Regions from separate parts of the Kineococcus gypseus genome, predicted to be linked through region 2. Evidence: riboswitches for the same ligand, from Rfam matches in the RefSeq annotation. Region 2 holds a riboswitch; the other holds the start of a gene.

Region 1 (9,899 bases), on a different contig from region 2:
GGAACTGCGGTTCGGAGACCACGAAGCCGCGCGAGGCCAGCACCCGCACGTCCGGGCCCGCCCCGCTGCGCGCCTCCCCGGCCAGCCGGCGCACCAGCCGGCGCGCGCCCCAGGAGGTGGGGTCGCACACGCTCACCGGCTCGTCGAGCGCCGCGAGCGCCTCGCGGTAGGTGCACGCGCGCACCAGCCGCGCCCCCGGCTCCAGGGCGCGGTGGCGCAGCGCGGAGAGCACCAGGTGCGCCTTGCGCCGGTGCACGGGGGCGCGGCGGAAGACGGCGGCGGACTCCACCAGCAGCACGCGCTGGTCCGGCGCGTCGAGGAAGTGCGGGCCGAGCTGGTCGGCGAAGAGCCAGCGCACCGTGCCCGGCGCGCGGGCGGGCAGCTCCTCGGGCGCCGGCCCGTCGGACCCGTCCGGCCCGTCGCCGGGGCCGGGGTCCGCGCCGGGGTCGGCGCCCGGGTCCGCGCCCGGGTCGAGGGCGGGGTGGGCAGCGGGGTCCACGGCGTCCACGGGGTCCGCGCCGCTCACCGCGCCTCGAACACCGCAGTCTCGCCGCGCGCGACGTAGCGCACCACCGGCCCCAGCCCGCGCCGCTCCACCTCCTCGCGGAAGTCCGACAGCGGGGAGCGGAAGACGCCGTAGTCGTCCACGTGCACCGGCACCGCCCGCGCCGGCTCGACGACCTGCAGCAGGTCCGCGCCCTGCACGCCGTCCATGGTGACGACCAGCCCGCCGGGCAGCGTGGTGCCGCCCAGGTGCAGCACGGCCAGGTCCACCTCCGGGTAGCGCAGCGGCAGCTCGCGCAGCTCGGGCACGTTGAGGGTGTCGCCGGAGACGTAGACGGTGAAGGCGGTGCGCCCCCCGACCGGCCCGAACTCCCACACGCTGCCCATCACCGGCGGCAGCACGCGCTGCCACGGGCCGGCGGCGTGCCGCCCCGGCGCGGCCGTCACGCGCACCTGCACGTCGCCGCGGCGCACGGTGTGCGAGTCCCACGTGGCCAGGCCGGTGACCCGCGTGAAGCCGTGCAGCCCGCTCAGGCGCCGGCGCGCGTGCGGGGTGGTCAGCAGCGGCACGTCGCGGCGCAGCCCGCGGCGCGCCACGCGGTCGAAGTGGTCGCCGTGCAGGTGCGAGAGGACCACCGCGTCCAGCGGCGGCAGCTCGCCGATCGACAGGGCCGGCTCGGTCAGCCGCCGCGAGAGGAGCCCGCGGCCCAGCCACGCGATCTGCCCGCGGTGCAGGAAGTTCGGGTCCGTCAGCAGCGTCAGCCCGCCGTAGCGCACCAGCGTCGTCGCGGTGCCGATGAAGGTCAGGGACAGCCCGTCCACGCCGTTCTCCACACCCGTCCCCTACCCGCGCGCACCCGCGCGAACCGGGCGGCTGGCTGGAGCGGGGACGCGGGCGGGGACGCGGGCGGGGGCGGACCCGCGGGAGGTTGCGCCCGGCGCGCGACGGGTAGGAGCACGGACGTGACCGAGCACCGAACGCCCCCGGAAGACCGGCAGCGCCTGCTGGCGGTCTACCTCAACGACCACTACGCCGGTGCCACCGCCGGGCGGGCCCGCTTCGCGCGCGCCGCGCGCAGCCACCGCGGCACCGACGCCGGGACGGTGCTGGCCCGCCTGAGCGAGGAGGTCGCCGAGGACCGGCGCACCCTGCTGGCCACGATGCGCGCGGTGGACGTGGAGCCCGAGCGCGGGCTGCAGGCGGTGGGGCGCGTGGTGGAGGCCGCCGGGGCGCTGAAGGGCAACGGCCGCCTCGTGCGCCGCTCGCCGCTGAGCTCGGTGGTCGAGCTGGAGCTGCTGCACCTGGGCGTGCTGGGCAAGGCGGCGGTGTGGCGGGCGCTGCGCGAGCTGGCCCTGGACGACGAGCGCCTCGACGCCGACGCGCTGCAGGAGCTGGTGCAGCGCGCCGAGCGCCAGGCCGCGGAGCTGGAGCACCTGCGGCGCAGCGCCGTCGTCGAGGCGCTGGGCACCGGTCGCGGCGGCGTCCACGGCGGCGGGCCCACGGCCGTGCCGCCGCAGGCCGGCTGAGGTGGCCTCCGGGGCGGGGGCCGCGGCGGGGGCCGGCGGACGGGTCGGGGCGCCGGGCGGTGGGCCGGGCGCCGCGCGCGGCTCGCTGCTGGCCGGGGCGCTGGTGGGCGTGGGCGTGGCCGCCTTCCTCGACGAGGTCGTCTTCCACCAGCTGCTGCACTGGCACCACTTCTACGACCGCTCCACGCCCGAGGCGGGCCTGGTCTCCGACGGCCTCTTCCACGCCGGCGGCTGGATCGCCGTGGTGGCCGGGCTGTTCCTCTTCGCCGACCTGCAGCGCCGGCGGGCCACCGCCCGAGGGCACCTGGTGGGCGCGGCGCTGCTGGCCTGGGGGCTGTTCCAGCTCTACGACGGCCTCGTCCAGCACAAGCTGCTGGGCCTGCACCAGGTGCGCTACGGCGTGGAGCTGCTGCCGTACGACCTGGCGTGGAACGCCGCCGGTGCGCTGGGGGCGCTGGCCGGGGCCGCGGTGCTGGCCCGGGCGCGGCGGCGCGCGCGGGCGTGAGCGCCGGGGCGGGCCCGCCGCTGCCGGTGGCGCTGGTGCTCGCGGCGCTGCTGCTGGGCGCGTACCTGGTGGCGCGCTCGCGCCTGCACCGGCGCGGGGACCGCTGGCCGCCGCGGCGCACCGCGGCCGCGGCCGGGGCGGCGCTGGCGGTGGCGGCGGCGGGCGCGGCGCCCGCGCTGGCCCCGGGCGCGCTGCCCGCGGGCGGCTTCCGGGCGCACGTGACCGCGCACCTGCTGGCGACGATGCTCGCGCCGCTGCTGCTGGCGCTGGCCGCGCCGGTCGTGCTGGCGCTGCGCGTGCTGCCGCGGCGCGCCCGGCGGGTGCTGGTGCGGCTGCTGCACGGGCGCTGGGCGCGCCTGGTGACGTGGGCGCCGGTGGCGCTGCTGCTGGAGGTCGGCGGGCTGTACGCGTTCTACCTGACGCCGCTGTTCGCGCTGGTGCACGAGCACGCCGCGCTGGGGGTGCTCGTGCACGTGCACACGGCGGCGGCGGCGTACCTGCTCAGCGCCGTGGTCACCGGCGCCGACCCGCTGCCGCGGCGCCCGGGCGTGGCGGCGCGCGCGGTGCTGCTGCTGGTGGCGGCGACCGCGCACGACGTGCTGGCGAAGCTGCTGTGGGCGCGCGGGGCGCCCGGCGGCGAGCACGCGGCCCACGCGGGCCACGCACCGGACCTCGCGGACGTGCGCGCCGGCGCCGAGCTGCTGCACGCGGGGGGCGCGCTCGTGGAGGTGCTCACCGCCGTGGCCCTCTTCGGCGCCTGGTACGCGCGCCGGGGCCGCCTGCTGCGGCGCGAGCGGGACGCCGCGCGGCTCAGCGCACGCGCTCGAGCAGCAGCACGGGGATCTGCCGGGGCGCGGCCGTGACCTCGTACTGCGCGAAACCGGGCATGCGGGTCTTCTGCTCCTCCCACACCCTCGAGCGCTCCTCGCCGGTGAGCTCGCGCACCCGCACGGGGAACGTCTCGGTGCCCACCTCGACCGTCGTCTCGGGCCGGGCCACCAGGTTGTGGTACCAGTCCGGGTGGGTGGGGGCCCCGCCCTTGGAGGCGAAGACGGCGTAGGCGCCGTCCACGTCCTGGTAGACCATCGGGCTGACCCGCTCGGCGCCGCTCCTGCGGCCCACGTGGTGCACGAGGATCATCGGGGCGCCCTCGAAGCGGCCCCCCACCCGTCCGCCGCCGGCCCGGAACTCCTCGACGACCGCGGCGTTCCAGCGGTCGGCCTGCGCCTTCAGCTCGGCGGGGTCCTGCGTCGTCTCGCTCACCGCTGCCTCCTGTCCGCGGCCCGGGCGGTCCGGGCGGCACCTCCAGGGTGCCGCCCGAACCGGACCGCGGTCCAGCCCGCGGCGGGACGGGCTCAGCCCTCGGCGAGGTCCTCCAGCGGCGGGCAAGAGCACACGAGGTTGCGGTCCCCGGCGGCGCCGTCGATGCGGCGCACCGGCGGCCAGTACTTCGCGCGCGGGTCCAGCCCGCCCGGGTAGACGGCCTCGGCGCGCGTGTAGGGGTGCTCCCACTCGCCCACCAGCGAGGCGGCGGTGTGCGGGGCGTGGCGCAGCGGGGAGTCCTCCACCGCCCAGCGGCCCTGCTCGATCTCGCGCACCTCCTCGGCGATGGCGAGCACCGCGTCGCAGAAGCGGTCCACCTCGGCGAGGTCCTCGCTCTCGGTGGGCTCGACCATGAGGGTGCCGGCGACGGGGAAGGACATCGTCGGGGCGTGGAAGCCGAAGTCGATCAGCCGCTTGGCCACGTCCTCGACGGTGACGCCCGTCGCCCGCGTCATCGGGCGAAGGTCCAGGACGCACTCGTGCGCCACGAGCCCGCCGGGGCCGCGGTAGAGGACCGGGAAGGCCCCCGACAGGCGCGCGGCGACGTGGTTGGCGCTGAGCACCGCCTGCACGGTGGCCGCGCGCAGGCCCTCGGCGCCCATGAGGCGCACGTACGCCCACGAGATCGGCAGGATGCCCGCGGAGCCGAACGGCGCGGCCGAGACCATCCCGACGCCCTCGGGGTCGGCGTCCGGGGTGGTGGCGGGCAGGAACGGCGCCAGGTGCGCGCGCACGGCCACCGGGCCCACGCCCGGGCCGCCGCCGCCGTGCGGGATGCAGAACGTCTTGTGCAGGTTCAGGTGGGAGACGTCCGCGCCGAAGCGGCCGGGGCGGGCCAGGCCCACCAGCGCGTTGAGGTTCGCGCCGTCGACGTAGACCTGCCCGCCGGCGTCGTGCACCAGCGCGCACACCTCGCGGATGGACTCCTCGTACACCCCGTGCGTGGAGGGGTACGTCACCATCAGCGCGGCGAGGTCGTCGGCGTGCTCGGCCACCTTGCGCCGCAGGTCCGCCAGGTCCACGTTCCCCTCGTCGTCGCAGGCGACGACGACCACGCGCAGCCCGGCCATGACGGCGCTGGCCGCGTTCGTGCCGTGGGCGGAGCTGGGGATCAGGCAGACGGTGCGGTGCGCCTCGCCGCGCGAGCGGTGGTGGGCGCGGATGGCCAGCAGCCCGGCGAACTCGCCCTGCGAGCCGGCGTTGGGCTGCAGCGAGACGGCGTCGTAGCCGGTGACCTCCGCCAGCCAGCGCTCGAGGTCGGCGACGAGCTGCGCGGTGCCGGCGAGCTGGTCGGCGGGCGCGTAGGGGTGCAGGTCGCTGAACCCCGGCCACGACAGCGGCTCGAGCTCGGTGGTGGCGTTGAGCTTCATCGTGCACGAGCCCAGCGGGATCATGCCGCGGTCCAGCGCGTAGTCGTCGTCGGAGAGGCGGCGCAGGTAGCGCAGCATCGACGTCTCCGAGCGGTGCCGCGAGAAGACCGGGTGGGTCAGGAACGCCGAGGTGCGCACCAGCGCGGCCGGCAGCGCGGGCTCCGGCAGCCCGGCGGCCGGCCGCGCGGTGGTCGGGTCGTCCCCGGCGGGGCGCAGGCCGAAGCCGGCCAGCGCGGCGGCGACCTGCTCGGGCCCGGTGGTCTCGTCGCAGGTGAGGCCGACGTGGTCCTCGTCGACCGGGCGCAGGTTCACGCCCGCCTCCAGGGCGGCGGCGACGACCGCGCGGGCCCGGCCGGGCACGCGCGCCAGGACGGTGTCGAAGAAGTCCTCGTGCACGACCTCCACGCCGCCGGCGCGCAGCGCGGCGGCCAGGTGCGCGGCGGTGCCGGCGACCCGCGCGGCGATCGCGCGCAGCCCCTCGGGGCCGTGGTGCACCGCGTAGCAGCCGGCCATGACGGCCAGCAGCACCTGCGCGGTGCAGATGTTGCTCGTGGCCCGGTCGCGGCGGATGTGCTGCTCGCGCGTCTGCAGGGCCAGGCGGTACGCGGGCCGGCCGTCGGCGTCCCTGGAGACGCCCACGAGGCGGCCGGGCAGGTTGCGCTCCAGTCCCTTGCGCACGGCCATGTACGCGGCGTGCGGGCCGCCGGCGTACATGGGCACCCCGAAGCGCTGCGAGGAGCCCACGGCGACGTCCACGCCGAACTCGCCCGGCGGGCGCAGCAGGGTCAGCGCGAGCAGGTCGGCGGCGGCCACGGCCACCGCGCCGCGCTCCTTGGCGGCGGCCACCACGGCGGCGAGGTCGCGCACCCGCCCGGAGGTGCCGGGCAGCTGCACGAGCAGGCCGAAGGGCGCCCGCTCCCCCAGCGCCGCCAGCGGCTCGGCGTCGTCGAGGTCGACGGTCACCAGCTCCAGGCCCAGCGGCAGCGCGCGGGTGCGCAGCACCGCCAGGGTCTGCGGCAGCACGTCGGCGTCCACGGCGAACACCGCGTCCGCGGGGGCCTTCGAGACCCGCCGCGCCAGCGTCATCGCCTCGGCCGCGGCGGTGCCCTCGTCGAGCAGCGAGGCGTTGGCGACGTCCAGGCCGGTCAGGTCGGCCACCGCGGTCTGGAAGTTCAGCAGGGCCTCCAGGCGGCCCTGGGAGATCTCCGGCTGGTACGGGGTGTACGCGGTGTACCAGGAGGGGTCCTCCAGCACGTTGCGGCGCACCACGGCCGGCGTGCGGGTGCCGTGGTAGCCCAGCCCGATCATCGAGGGCACCACCCGGTTGCGCCCGGCCAGCTCGCGCAGCGCGGCGGTCACCGACGCCTCGTCCAGGGCGGGCGGCAGCCGCAGCGCGCCGGGGCCGTCGAGGATGGAGGCCGGCACCGCGCGGCGCACGAGCTCCTCGGTGGAGGACAGCCCCGTCGTGGCCAGCATGCGGGCGGCCTCGGCGGCGTCGGGCCCGATGTGCCGGGCGGTGAAGGGCAGCGCGCCGGTGCGGGCGGCGGCGCCCCCACGCCCGTCCGGGGCGGCCGGGCCGGCGGTGGTGGCGGTCGCGGCGGTGGCGGCGGTGGTGCGGTCGGGCAGGGTGGAGGTCACGGTGGCTCCCGGGGTCGCGGCGGTCAGGACGCCCCCGTCTGTCGGCCCGCGCGTCGGGGCCTCCAGAGCGGCCTGTCCCCCGCGGTCCTTCCGCCTGAGAGGTTCCGGGGATGTTGCCCCTTCGGCGCCCCGGTCGCACCGGGGTCTCTCCCGCGCGGGATGCGCAGCCAGCTTCCACGACCACTGTAGGCCACGGCGCCCCGCCGCCCGGTATCCTCCCGCGGTGATCACCGTGGCCGTCTGCAGCGCGAAGGGCGGCGTGGGCAAGACGTCGGTGGTCCTGGGGCTGGCCTCCGCCGCCCTGCACCGCTCGCTGAGCACCCTCGTGGTGGACCTCGACCCGCAGGCCGACGCGACCTCGGGGCTGGACGTGACGGCCCAGCGCCCCCACGACGTGGCCGCCGTGCTGCGCACCCCCAAGCGGCGCGTGGCCGAGTCCGCGGTGGCGCCCAGCGGGTGGGTGGACGACCAGCCCGGCCTGCTCGACGTGGTGACCGGCTCGGCGGACTCGGCGGGGCTGGACGCCCCCGACCCCGAGGAGGAGGCCCTCGAGGCGCTGCGCCGCGCGCTGCGCCGGCTGGACGACCACGAGCTGGCCCTGCTGGACAGCCCGCCCTCGCTGGGCGCGCTGACCCGCTCGGCGTGGCGGGCGGCCGACACCGTGCTCGTCGTCTCCGACGCCAGCCGCTTCTCGGTGGCGGCCGTCGGGCGCACCCTGGACGAGCTGGCCGCCCTGCGCCCGGGCCCGCGCGTGGCGGGCGTGCTGGTCAACCGCTACTCCCCGCGCTCGGGCGAGCAGCGCTTCCGCCTGCAGGAGCTGCGCGAGCTCTTCGGCGACCTGGTGCTCGAGCCCGTGCCGGACCGGGTGGCCGTGCCGCAGTCCCAGGGCGCCGGCAGGCCCCTGCACGCGCTGCGCCCGGTGACCGCCCGCAGGCTGGCCGAGCAGTTCGACCGGCTCCTCGAGCACCTGCTGGAGCGGTCCCCGGGTGCCCCGGCTGGTCACGGGCGGTGAGGCGGGAGACACTTCAGGGAACCTGAACGGGTCGCCGGACGTCGACGTGCGAGGAGGGTGGCGACCCCCCGCGGTGCGCCGACGGCGCGCCGGTGGGGTCCCCGACCGCCGCAGTACCACTGCGCACGACCCAGCACCACCCAGCACGACTCAGCACCACCCAGCACCACCCCGCTCGCCGCGGGTCCGAGGAGGTTCCGTGCCGCCGAACAGCCCCGCCAACCGCGCCCGCCTGGTGCGCGCCGCGCGCACCGCCGCACCGCCGCCCCCGGGCGGCGCAGCCGCCCCCTCACCCGCTCCGCCCGCCCCGGCCAGCGCTGCGCCGGCGCCCACCGCCGGCGCCGCGCCCGTGCGCCACCTGGTGCCCGTCGGCCCGCTGCAGCGCGCGGGAGCGAGCGGGGCGGACACCACCCGCGTCCTGCAGCTGGTGGACGTGCTGCGCGCGCGCTGGGCGCGCGCCGGCGCCGACATCGCCACCCGCCTGCGCCCCGGGGTGGACGACGCCGCCCTGGACGCCGTCGAGCACCAGCTGGGCCTGCTCGTGCCGCGCGCCGCGCGCGCCTGGTGGCGCTCGGTGGACGGCGTGGAGCCCGTGCGCACCCGCTACCGCGCCAGCGCCCCCACCGTGGGCCCCGGCGGCTGGGTGCCCCTGGGGCTGGCCGAGGCCGTGCGCCGGGCCACCGGGCGGGGCCCCGGCCCCGGCGCCCCGCCCGGGCTGCTGCCGCTCTTCGCCCGCGACGAGGAGCTGATCGCCGTGCGGCTGGGCTCCTCGAGCGCGGTGGTCGAGCAGCTCGTGCTCGCCGAGCAGGGCGACGGCTACCAGCACTCCTGGCGGGTGCCGCTGGAGACGCTGCTGTCCACGTGGGCCGACGCGCTGCTGGCGGCCGTGCTCTGGCTGCCCGACGCGCACGACTGGGTCGTGGACCCCTTCGCCCGCCAGGCCCTGCCGCACTCGCACCTGCTGGACTGAGCGGCGCGCGCCCGCGCACCGCGCGCCCCCTCGCGCGACGGCGCCCCGGCCGGTGGCCGGGGCGCCGTCGCGCGAGGGGGTCGGGTGCTGCGGGGTGGGGTCAGCCGGCCTCGCGCGCGCGGCGGCGGGCGCTGAGCTCGTCGGCCAGCACCACGGCCGGGGCGGAGACCTCCTCGGGCCGCTCGGCGGGGCGCTCGCTGGGCAGCGAGGCCAGCTCGCCCTCCACCTCGCGCCACACGCGGCCGACCGCGATGCCGAAGACGCCCTGCCCGCCCTGCACGAGGTCGATGACCTCGTCGGCGGAGGTGCACTCGTACACGCTGGCGCCGTCGCTCATGAGGGTGATCTGCGCCAGGTCGTCCACGCCGCGCTCGCGCAGGTGGGTCACCGCGGTGCGGATCTGGTGCAGCGAGACGCCGGTGTCCAGCAGCCGCTTGACCACCTTGAGCACCAGGATGTCGCGGAAGCCGTACAGCCGCTGCGAGCCGGACCCGGAGGCGCCGCGCACGCTGGGCTCCACGAGCCCGGTGCGCGCCCAGTAGTCCAGCTGCCGGTAGGTGATGCCGGCCGCCTTGCAGGCCGTCAGGCCGCGGTAGCCGACCTCCTCGTCCAGGTCGGGCAGGTCCTCGGCGAACAGGAGACCCTGCGCGGGGACGGGCTTCCCCCGCGCGACGGTCCCGCGCCTGCCTCGCCTCTGCTCACGCCGGCCTCCTCCTCATCGCCCCGGTCCGATCGTCGGTGCCTGCCGACCGGGAGCGTCCTGTCAACTGACCGTAGAGTCGCACCCGCGGAGCGTCAACGAGGCGCGCGGCGCGCCGTTCACCGCTCCGGACCCGATCCGGACTCGAAGTCCTCCGGGGTGATGTGGTCGAGGAACTCGCGGAACTTCTCGACCTCGTCCTCGTCCTCGTCCGGCACGGGCACGCCGCCGGAGTCGAGGACCTCGTCGGCGCCCACGATGGGGCACCCCACGCGCAGCGCCAGGGCGATGGCGTCGGAGGTGCGCGAGCTGACGGACACGCCGCCGTCGAAGGCCAGCTCGGCGAAGTA
Region 2 (9,899 bases):
GCCCGCCGCCCCGGCCCGCCGGCGCGCCCCGGCGACGGTCAGGGCCAGCCCGCCCAGGGAGGTCTCCTTGTACTCGGAGCGCATGTGCGCACCGGTGGCGCGCATCGTGGCGACGGCGGTGTCCAGGCTCACCACGTGGGTGCCGTCGCCGCGCAGCGCGGTGCGGGCGGCGTGGATCGCGGTGGTGGCGCCGACGGCGTTGCGCTCGATGCAGGGGATCTGCACGAGCCCGCCCACCGGGTCGCAGGTGAGGCCGAGGTGGTGCTCGATCGCGATCTCGGCGGCGTTCTCCACCTGCTCGGGGGTGCCGCCGAGCACGGCGGCCAGGCCGGCGGCCGCCATGGCGCTGGCGGAGCCGACCTCGCCCTGGCAGCCGACCTCGGCGCCGGAGATCGAGCCGGTCTCCTTCAGCACCAGGCCCACGCCGCCGGCGGCCAGGAGGAAGTCGACGGTGGTGGCGTCGTCGGCGCCGGGCACGAAGCGCCGGTGGAAGTGCAGCACCGCGGGCACGATGCCGGCCGCGCCGTTGGTGGGCGCGGTGACCACGCGCCCGCCGGCGGCGTTCTCCTCGTTGACCGCCAGGGCGTACAGGCTCACCCAGTCCATCGCGCGCAGCGCGTCCTGCGGGCCGGTGGGGTCGGCGCGCTGCGCCGCCTCCTCGGCCAGCAGCTGGCGGTGCAGCCCCGGCGCGCGCCGGCGCACTCCCAGCCCCCCGGGCAGCACCCCCTCGCCCACCAGGCCGCGGCGCACGCACGCGGCCATGGCGGCGAAGACGCCCAGCAGGGCGGCGTCCAGCTCGGCGCGGGTGCGGTGGTGCTCCTCGTTGCGGCGCACCAGGTCCGCCACGCCCAGGCCGGTGCGCCGGCACTGCTCCAGCAGCTCCTCGCCGGTGCGGTACGGGTGCGGCACGCCGTCCGCGGCCCCGCCGGCGGGGTCCGGGGCGTCGGGGTCCTCGCGCACGAAGCCGCCGCCGACGGAGTAGGCGGTGCGCCGCGCCAGGACGCGCCCGCCGGCGTCGAGGGCGGTGAAGACCATCCCGTTGGGGTGGGCGGGCAGCGCCGCGCGCAGCAGGCGCACGTCGGCGCCGGGGTCGAAGGGCACCCGGTGCCGGCCCAGCAGCGCCAGCTCGCCGCGCTCGCGCACGCCGGCGAGCAGGACCGGCACGGCGTCGGGGTCGACGTCCTCGGGCCGCTCCCCGAGCAGGCCGAGCACGACGGCGGTGTCGGAGCCGTGGCCGCGCCCGGTGGCGCCCAGCGAGCCGTGCAGGTCCACCCGCACGGCCGCCGCGCGCTCCAGCAGCCCCTCGGCCGCCAGGGCGCGCGCGAAGCGCAGGGCCGCGCGCATCGTCCCGACCGTGTGGGAGCTGGAGGGGCCGATGCCGATGGAGAACAGGTCCAGCACGCCGACCGCCACGCCGCTCACCGGGCCCGGCGGTAGAAGGGCAGCTCGACGACCTCGACGGCCTCGGGGCGCCCGCGCACGTCCACGGCCAGGGCGGTGCCGGGCTGCGCCAGGGCGGCCTCGACGTACGCCATGGCCACCGGGTGGCCCAGGGTGGGCGAGAGCGCGCCGCTGGTGACCACGCCGACGCGGCGGTCCCCGTGCAGCACGGCGTAGCCCTCGCGCCCGGCGCGCCGGCCGGTGCCGCGCAGGCCCACCAGGACCCGCTCGGGCGCGCGCCGCGCCAGGCGCTCCAGGGCCTCGCGACCGGTCCAGGCGCCGGGCTTGTCGAGCTTGACCACGCGGCCCAGGCCCGCGGTGTACGGGTCCACCTCACGGCTCAGCTCGTGCCCGTACAGCGGCATGCCCGCCTCCAGGCGCAGGATGTCGCGGCAGGCCAGACCGCACGGCACGGCGTCGTGCACGCGCCCGGCGTTTAGCAGCGCCTCCCACGCGGCGCCCGCGTGCTCCACGGGCAGCAGCACCTCGAAGCCGTCCTCGCCGGTGTAACCGGTGCGCGCCAGCAGCACCCGCACGGCGCCGGCGGCGGTGCGCAGCGCGGCCGGGGTGCAGCGGTAGTAGCCCAGCGCGGCGAGGTCGGCGTCGACGAGCTCACCGACGATCAGCGCCGCGGTGGGCCCCTGCACCGCCAGCAGCGCCGTCGCCGGCGACTCGTCGGCGACGACGGCGTCGAACCCGGCGGCGCGCGCGGCCAGCTCGCGGGCGACGAGCCCGGCGTTGGAGGCGTTGGCGACGACGAGGAACTCGTGCTCGCCGAGGCGGTAGGTGACCAGGTCGTCGAGGATCCCGCCGTCCTCGTCGACGATCAGCCCGTAGGCGGCCCGGCCCAGCGGCATCGCCGAGGGGCGCCCGACGAGCGCGGCGTCCAGCGCCTCGCCGGCCTGCGCACCGCTGACGCGCACCTCGCCCATGTGCGAGAGGTCGAACAGGCCCGCGGTGGCGCGCACGGCGCGGTGCTCGGCGAGGTCGGAGGCGTAGCGCACCGGCATGGACCAGCCGGCGAAGTCGGTGAACGCCGCGCCGAGGGCGGCGTGGGCCTCGTGCAGGGGGGACGGGCGGGACACGGGCGCTCCTTCCGGGCGCAGCCGCCCGGTGCGGCTGCGCGGACCCCCTCTGTCGCGGCACCTGAGAGCTTCGCGCGCGCGGCGCTTTCCCCGTCGGTGAGGGTCGTGGGGACCCTGCTTTCCAGAGCGGCCTGCCCGTGGCGGTCCTGGGGACCTGAGAGGTTCCGGGGTGGTTGCTCCTTCGGTGCCCGCCGCTGGTGCGCGTCGGGGCTCTCCCGCCCGGGTGCGTGGCCGTGCGATGTGCGGTTGTGCGTGCTGCCGCGAGCGTCGCACAGCGGCGCCCGCCACCACCAGCCACCGCCCGGCGCGCGGGCCCGGGGTCAGGGGCGCGGGCCCGCGATCAGGGGCGCTGGCCGAGGTCCACCTCGACGCGGCGGCCGGTGTGCAGCGACTCCACGCCCGCCGCGCACACCGCCGCGGCGGCGTAGCCGTCCCAGGCGCCGGGGCCGTCGACGCCGGCGCCGCTGCGCACGGCGTCCACCCAGCGCTGCAGCTCGGTGTCGTACGCGGCCGCGAAGCGCTCGCGGAAGTCGGCCGCGACGCCGCCGCCCCAGCCGGTGCGCGACTGGCGCAGCACGCCGACCTCCAGGCCGGTGCGCGCGGTGCCGAGCTCGCCGACCAGCTCGCTGCGCACCACGTAGCCGGTGGTGGAGTTCACGAAGACCTCCACGTCCACCAGGGTGCCGCCGGAGGTCTCCATGAGGACGAACTGCGGGTCCTGCACCCCGCGCGGGGCGTGCGAGGTGCGCCCGGGGGACAGCACCGTGATGGCCGTGACCTCCTCGCCCAGCAGGAACCGGGCCGCGTCGACCTCGTGCACCAGGGAGTCCAGCACGAGCATCTCGGAGGTGAACCCCGGCGGGGTGCTCGCGTTGCGGTGCACGCAGTGCAGCATCAGCGGCCTGCCGAGCTCGCCGGAGGTGACCAGGCGGCGCAGCTGCTCGTGCTCGGCGTCGAAGCGGCGCATGAACCCGACCTGCACGAGGCGGCGGCCCAGGGCCCGCTCGGCCTCGACGACCCGGCGCGAGCCCTCCGGGGAGGTCGTCAGCGGCTTCTCGCACAGCACCGGCTTGCCGGCGGCCAGGGCCCGCAGCACCAGGTCCTCGTGGGTGTGGCCCGGCGTGGCCACGACGACGGCGTCGACGCCGGGGTCCTCGATCGCGGCGGCGGCCCCGTGCACGGCGCGCGCGCCCAGCTCGGCGGCCACGGCCTCGGTGCGGTCGGCGTCCGCGTCGCTGACGGCGACCAGCTCGGCGCCCTTGGTCAGCCGGGCCAGGCGGCGCGCGTGGTCGCGGCCCATCACCCCGACCCCGAGCACGGCCACGCGCAGGTCGCGCGCGCGGGCCGGGCGCGGCGGCGCGGCGGCGGTGCTCTCGGCGGTGGTGCCCTCGACGGTGGTGCCTTCGGCCGTGGTGCCCTCGGCGGTGGTGCTCGTGGCCGTGCTCATGCGCTCTCCGCTCCTGGTGCTGGGGTGCGTGCCGCGAGGGGCCCGCGGCGGGGTCCGCGGGGGCGCCCGCGGCGGGTGGGGTGGTGCCGACGGGACCTCAGGCCCCGTGCTCGCGCAGCTCGTGCCGCAGCTCCTCCAGCTCGGCGCCGCCGGACATCTCGCGCGCCAGCTCGTCCCGGGTGATGTCGGCGCGCAGGTGCTCGCCGGTGGTGCGCCCGCGCTGCAGCAGCACGAAGCGGTCCCCCACCAGGTGCGCGTGGTCGGGGTTGTGCGTGATGAGCACGACGCCCAGGCCGCGCTCGCGCGCCTGCACGACGCGCTTGAGCACCACGCCGGACTGGCGCACCCCCAGGGCCGAGGTCGGCTCGTCGAGGATGAGCACGCGGGCGCCGAAGTGGATCGCGCGGGCGATGGCGACGACCTGGCGCTCGCCGCCGGAGAGGGTGCCCACCGGCTGCTCGGGGTCGCGCAGGTCGATGCCCATGGCGGCCATCTCGTCCACGACGACCTGCTTGGCCGAGCGCCTGCGCAGCCACCCGCCGCGGGTGGCCGGCTCGGCGCCGAGGAAGAAGTTGCGCCAGACCGGCATGAGCGGGGCCAGCGCGAGGTCCTGGTAGACCGTGGCGATGCCGCGCGCGAGGGCGTCGCGCGGGGAGGACAGCCGGACCGGCTCGCCGTCGACGAGGTACTCGCCGCTGTCCGGCGGGTGCACGCCGGAGAGGACCTTGATGAGGGTGGACTTGCCGGCGCCGTTGTCGCCGAGCACGGCGGTGACCTCGCCGGCGCGCACGGCGCAGGAGACGTCCTTGAGCGCCTCGACGCGGCCGAAGGACTTGCCGATGCCGCGCACCTGCAGCACGGGGGCGCTCACGAGCGCACCCTCTGCGCCCGGTTCTTCAGGGCCAGGTTGACGAGCACCGCGGCGAGCAGGATCGCGCCGAGCAGGAACCGGAAGAACTCGCTGGGCACGCCGGCCAGCGGCATGCCCTGCTGCACCATGCCGAAGATCAGGGCACCGATGGAGGCCCCCAGCACCGAGCCGGCGCCGCCGGTGAGCAGGCACCCGCCGATCACGGCGGCGATGATGAAGTAGAACTCGCTGCCGATGCCGGTGGTGACGGTGGCCGAGGAGTACCTGACGACGGTCAGCTGGCCCACCAGCCACGCGCACGCGGCGGTGCCCAGGAACAGGCCCAGGCGCACGCGCAGCACCGGCACGCCCACGGCCAGGGCGCCGGCGGCGTTGCCGCCCACCGCGAAGACCCAGTTGCCGGCGCGGGTCCGGGTCAGCAGCAGCACGCCGACGGCGGTGAGGCCGACCCACCACAGCAGCGAGACCTGGAACCCGGCGTAGGAGGAGCCGAAGACCGCGTGGGCGCTGTCGTAGCCGTTGTACTCCGACAGCCCGCCGACCGTCACCTGGTTGGTCAGCCGCTGCGTGACGGCGTAGTTCAGGCCCCACAGCATGAACATCGTGCCCAGCGTGATGATGAAGCTGGGCAGCTTCGTGCGGTGCACCACCAGGCCGTTGAAGAGCCCCACGAGCAGCGCGAAGCCCAGCGACACGAGCATCGACAGCCACACGTTCACGTCCAGCAGCGTCGTGGTCAGGGCCGTGACCAGGCCGGTCGAGCCGATGAGCACCCCGGCGGACAGGTCGAACTCCCCGCCGATCATCAGCAGCGCCACGGCCACCGCCATGATGCCCAGGTTCGCCGCCGGGTCCAGGAAGTTCGCGATGCCGCTGCGCGAGGCGAAGACCGGCGCGTACGCCCAGAACGCGCAGAAGACGACGACGGCCGCCGCGCCGGAGCCGAACTCCGGCGACATGCAGAAGCGCCGCAGCGCGCCCACGGCGACGAGGCGGTCGTCGCGCCCCGCGCCGGCCGCGGCGGCGGTGCGCGGGCCGCGGGTGGCTCCCGGCGTCACGCTCACCGGGTCCCCCGCTGCACCAGGTCGGAGACCGCGTCGACGTTCTCTCGGGTGATGAACGACGGGCCGGTGAGCACCGGCAGCCCTCCGCCGACGGTGTTGAGGTTGTCGTGGTTGAGCACCAGCGCGGCGATCGGCAGGTACCCCTGCAGGTACTGCTGCTGGTCGACGGTGAACAGCACCCGCCCGTCGCGGATGGCGCCGAGGACGTCCTGGTCGATGTCGAAGCTGGCGACCTGCACGTCGGCCCCGGAGCTCTCCACGGCGGCCAGCGCCGCGGTGGTGACCGAGGGGTTCAGGCCGATGACGCCGTCGACGGTGGGGTCGCCGAGCAGCGCGCCGTTGACGTTGGCCTCGATGGAGGCCGGGTCGTTGAGGTCGACCTGCAGGTTCTCCACCTCGCCGCCGGCGGTCTCGGCGATGCCCTGGCAGCGCTGCTCTAGGCCGACGTTGCCGGCCTCGTGCACCAGGCACAGCAGGTGCGTCACGCCCGCCTCGCGCAGCCGCTCGCCGGCGCCGCGGCCGGCGACGACCTCCGTCTGGCCGACGTGGCCGATGGCGCCGAGCTCGGCGGAGCGCTCCGCGCCGGAGTTGATGGTGACGAAGGGCACGCCCTGTTCCACCGCCTGCTGCAGGGCCGGGCGCAGCGCGTCGGGGTTGGCCGTGGAGACCACCAGGCCGTCGGGGTCGTCGGCCAGCGCGGACTGCACGAGCGTGCCCTGGCGCGAGCCCTCCGGGTCCCCGGTCACCGTCACCTCCACGCCGAACTGCAGGCCGGCGTCCTCGGCGCCGCGCTTGACGACGTTCCAGAAGGAGCCGTCGGGGTTGCTGTGGACGACGACCGCGAAGCTGAGGTCGCGCCGCTCCCCGCCGGCGGGGGCGCCCTGCTCCGGGGCGTCGTCCTGCGCCCGGCCCCCGGTGCCGCAGCCGGCCAGGACCAGGGCCAGGGCGGTCGCCAGGGCCAGGGCGGTGGACTTCCGGGTGCTCATCGGGTTCCCTCCGTGCGTCGAGCGGGCCGGCGCGGTCCTGCACCGCGTCACCGGCAACCGCGCAGGTAGCTGTACGTGCGCCGCGCCACGGGCAGCGGCTGGTCGAAGGAGTCCAGGGGGTACATGTCCTGCTCGACGACGGCGAAGACGTCGCGGCCCAGCCCCTCCAGCGCCTCCAGCACCGGCGGCATGTCCGGCACGCCCCGCGGCGGCTCGACCATCACGCCCAGGGCGACGGCGTCGCCGAAGCCGAGGTCGTCCTGGCGGACCTTCGCCACCACCTGCGGGTCGACCTGCTTCAGGTGCGCGTAGGCGATGCGCTCGGGGTGCTCGCGGATCAGCTGCAGGCTGTCGCCGCCGGAGTAGGCCACGTGGCCGGTGTCCAGGCACAGCCCGACGACCTCGGGGTCGGTCAGCTCCAGGAACCGCTCGACCTGCTCCTGGGTGTCGACGTGGGTGTCGGCGTGGGAGTGGAACGCCATCCGCAGGCCGTAGTGCTCGAGCACCTCGCGGCCCAGGCGGTCCGCCCCGGAGGTCAGGCGCCGCCAGCCGTCCTCGTCCAGCGTCCGCGGCTCGAGCGCCTCGCCCGTGGTGTCGCTGCGCCACTGCCCGGGGATGACGACGAGGTGGGTGCCGCCGAGGTCGCGCGTCAGCGCGGCGACCCGCTCGACCTGCGACCACGCCTCGTCGTAGCGGCCCGGGCGGTGCAGCGCGGCGAAGACGGTGCCGGCGGAGACCCTCAGGCGCCGGGCCGCCAGCTCGTCGGCGAGGCGGGCGGCGTCGGTGGGCAGGTACCCGTACGGGCCCAGCTCGATCCACTCGTAGCCCGCCTCGGCGACCTCGTCGAGGAAGCGGTGCCAGGGGGTCTGCTTCGGGTCGTCGGCGAACCAGACGCCCCAGGAGTCGGGGGCGGACCCGATGGTGATGCGGCTCACGGCTGAACCCTCCACGTCGTCGCGCTCGCGCACCGCGGCGGGTGCGCGAGACGGTCGCGCGCGGCGCGACCTGTCACATGCTCGTCGGAGCGCGCCGTCGAGGTGGACCGCGCGGTCCCTCCGGACAGCGGTCCGGGGCACACGGTGGCACCCGCGACGGCGGAGCACCACTCGAGCGCGTCGCCCGGCACCGAGCGCGGCGGGCGCTGGCGCCGGCGGGCCGGGGGCGGCAGGGTGGCGCCGTGCAGCTGACGGTGCGGGAGGCGGGCGGCGGGCGCCGCGCGGTGCTGGGGCGCGCGGCGGCGATCGGCTCGCTGGCCGGGCTGGCGGGTGCGGGCGCGATGGCGCTGGGCCAGCGCGCCGAGCGGGCCGTCACCGGCCGGCCGGCCTCCCACGTGCCCGGGCGCACCCTGCTGCTGCTGCTGGGCCGCTCCCCCGGCGACGACGAGCGCCCCGCCGCGGCGACGGCCGCCGCGCTGGTGGGCACGAGCGTGGCGCTGGGCGCCCTGCGCGGGGTGTGGCGGGTCAGCGGGCTGGTCGGGGTGCGCGGGAACGTCGCGCAGACGCTGACGCGCGTCCTGGTGGACCAGACGCTGGAGAACGCCACCGGCGCGGGCGCGCCCCCGCGCACCTGGCGGCGCGGGGAGGGCGTGGTGGAGGTGCTGCACGCGGCCGTGGCGGCCGTGGCCACCGGCCTGGTCGTCGAGCGGCTGGTGGACCCGGTGCTGGAGTCGCGCCGCGGCACCACCAGCCACTGAGCACGCCGCGCGCGGGCGCGGCCACGGGCGACCGCGTCGCCGACGAGCCCGTCCGGGCACTCCCGCCGGCCGGGCGCCGACGCCCGGCCGCGGCGGCAGCGGGGCCCCGTCAGCGGAGCCTCGTCAGCGGGGCCGTGCCCGCGGGAGCGTGCTGAAGGCGTCCAGGCGGGCGGTGCCGTCCCACCCGCCCCGCGGTGCGCCCAGCCCGAACAGCGCCGCGACGGTGGGGGCCACGTCGATCGTGCGCGCCGGCGCGGAGGAGGTGCCGCCGCGGCGCAGCTGCGGGTGCCCCCCGGTGACGAGGAAGGGGATCGGCTCGGTCGCCGGGTGGCCGTGGTTCCCGGGGATCGGGTTGGAGGTCACCTGCGGGTCGCTGAAGCGCCACCCCGGACGCGCGTAGGCCACCAGGTCACCGGCCTCCGGCCCGAGCCGCAGCGCCGAGGGCTGCTGCACCGAGAGCACCCCGGGGTGGGCCGCGACGAGCCGGGCGACGTCGGCGAGCCCCTGGCGGCGGCGGTCGGCGGCTCCGGTCCAGGTGATGCTGTCGGCACCCTCGTTCTGGGCGATCACCACCGACGCCTGCAGGTCGGGGCGACCGGCGAGCGCCTGCTGCTGCACGGAGACGAGGTTCGTGGGCACCGAGAAGTCCATGCCGTGGTCGGCCAGCAGCACCAGCACGCTGCTCGACCAGCGTCCCGTCGCGACGAGGTGGTCGACGAAGGTGCCCACCAGCGCGTCGGTCGCGGTGAGGTCGGCGGTGCGCAGCGCCGGCAGCGGCAGCAGCGGACCGGTGGGGTCGCTGTGCCCGACCCTGTCGACGTCGCCGAGGTTGCAGAAGACCAGGTCCGGGTCGTACCTGTCGACGACGTCGACGAGCGCGGGCACCGTCGTGGCGTCGGGGGCGTGCTCGGTCAGCGGCAGGTAGGCGGGAGGCACCCAGCGGTGCGTGGCCCGGGTGCCGAAGATGCCGACCAGGTAGCGCTTGCTGAGCACGCTGGCGGTGACGAAGCCGTTCTGCGGGAGCCTGTCGAGGAGGGTGCCGGCGCGCAGGTCCGTGGGCCGGTCGAGGTCGCGCACGACCCGCTCGACGCGGTCGTAGACGGCGTTGGCGGGCACGCCTGACCTGTCGGGGCGCACCCCGCTCATCATCATGACGTGGTTGGGGATGGTCTCCATCACCGGCAGCGACCTCGCGGCCGGGTAGAGGGTGCCCTGCGCGCGCAGCGCGGCGATCCGCGGCTGGGACGCCGACCCGAACTCGTCCGGGTTGCAGCCGTCGACCACGAGCACGTAGACGCGCACGCGCTGCCCCG

Evidence for each region. Region 2 has a riboswitch for glycine ahead of gcvT (glycine cleavage system aminomethyltransferase GcvT). Riboswitches for the same ligand answer to the same signal wherever they lie in the genome.
Region 1: linked by a shared signal. The riboswitch ahead of gcvP (aminomethyl-transferring glycine dehydrogenase) and the one ahead of gcvT (glycine cleavage system aminomethyltransferase GcvT) in region 2 are both predicted to bind glycine.

The regions. Positions count from the first base shown of each region.
Region 1 covers NZ_JBJLRD010000007.1:95,989-105,887, reverse strand. The annotation lists gene ACRYMN_RS04190 (cryptochrome/photolyase family protein) at 1-382, opposite strand, end outside; gene ACRYMN_RS04185 (MBL fold metallo-hydrolase) at 523-1,338, opposite strand; gene ACRYMN_RS04180 (hypothetical protein) at 1,468-2,031, shown strand; gene ACRYMN_RS04175 (DUF2243 domain-containing protein) at 2,117-2,536, shown strand; gene ACRYMN_RS04170 (cytochrome c oxidase assembly protein) at 2,533-3,399, shown strand; gene ACRYMN_RS04165 (nitroreductase family deazaflavin-dependent oxidoreductase) at 3,347-3,799, opposite strand; gene gcvP (aminomethyl-transferring glycine dehydrogenase) at 3,892-6,756, opposite strand; glycine riboswitch at 6,940-7,030, opposite strand; gene ACRYMN_RS04155 (ParA family protein) at 7,091-7,879, shown strand; gene ACRYMN_RS04150 (SMI1/KNR4 family protein) at 8,079-8,849, shown strand; gene ACRYMN_RS04145 (MerR family transcriptional regulator) at 8,950-9,486, opposite strand; gene ACRYMN_RS04140 (bifunctional nuclease family protein) at 9,669-9,899, opposite strand, start outside.
Region 2 covers NZ_JBJLRD010000047.1:214-10,112, forward strand. The annotation lists gene ACRYMN_RS16160 (L-serine ammonia-lyase) at 1-1,413, opposite strand, end outside; gene gcvT (glycine cleavage system aminomethyltransferase GcvT) at 1,419-2,525, opposite strand; glycine riboswitch at 2,568-2,655, opposite strand; glycine riboswitch at 2,666-2,744, opposite strand; gene ACRYMN_RS16170 (Gfo/Idh/MocA family protein) at 2,866-3,972, opposite strand; gene ACRYMN_RS16175 (ATP-binding cassette domain-containing protein) at 4,070-4,843, opposite strand; gene ACRYMN_RS16180 (ABC transporter permease) at 4,840-5,802, opposite strand; gene ACRYMN_RS16185 (sugar ABC transporter substrate-binding protein) at 5,904-6,893, opposite strand; gene ACRYMN_RS16190 (sugar phosphate isomerase/epimerase family protein) at 6,941-7,828, opposite strand; gene ACRYMN_RS16195 (hypothetical protein) at 8,071-8,586, shown strand; gene ACRYMN_RS16200 (alkaline phosphatase family protein) at 8,710-9,899, opposite strand, start outside.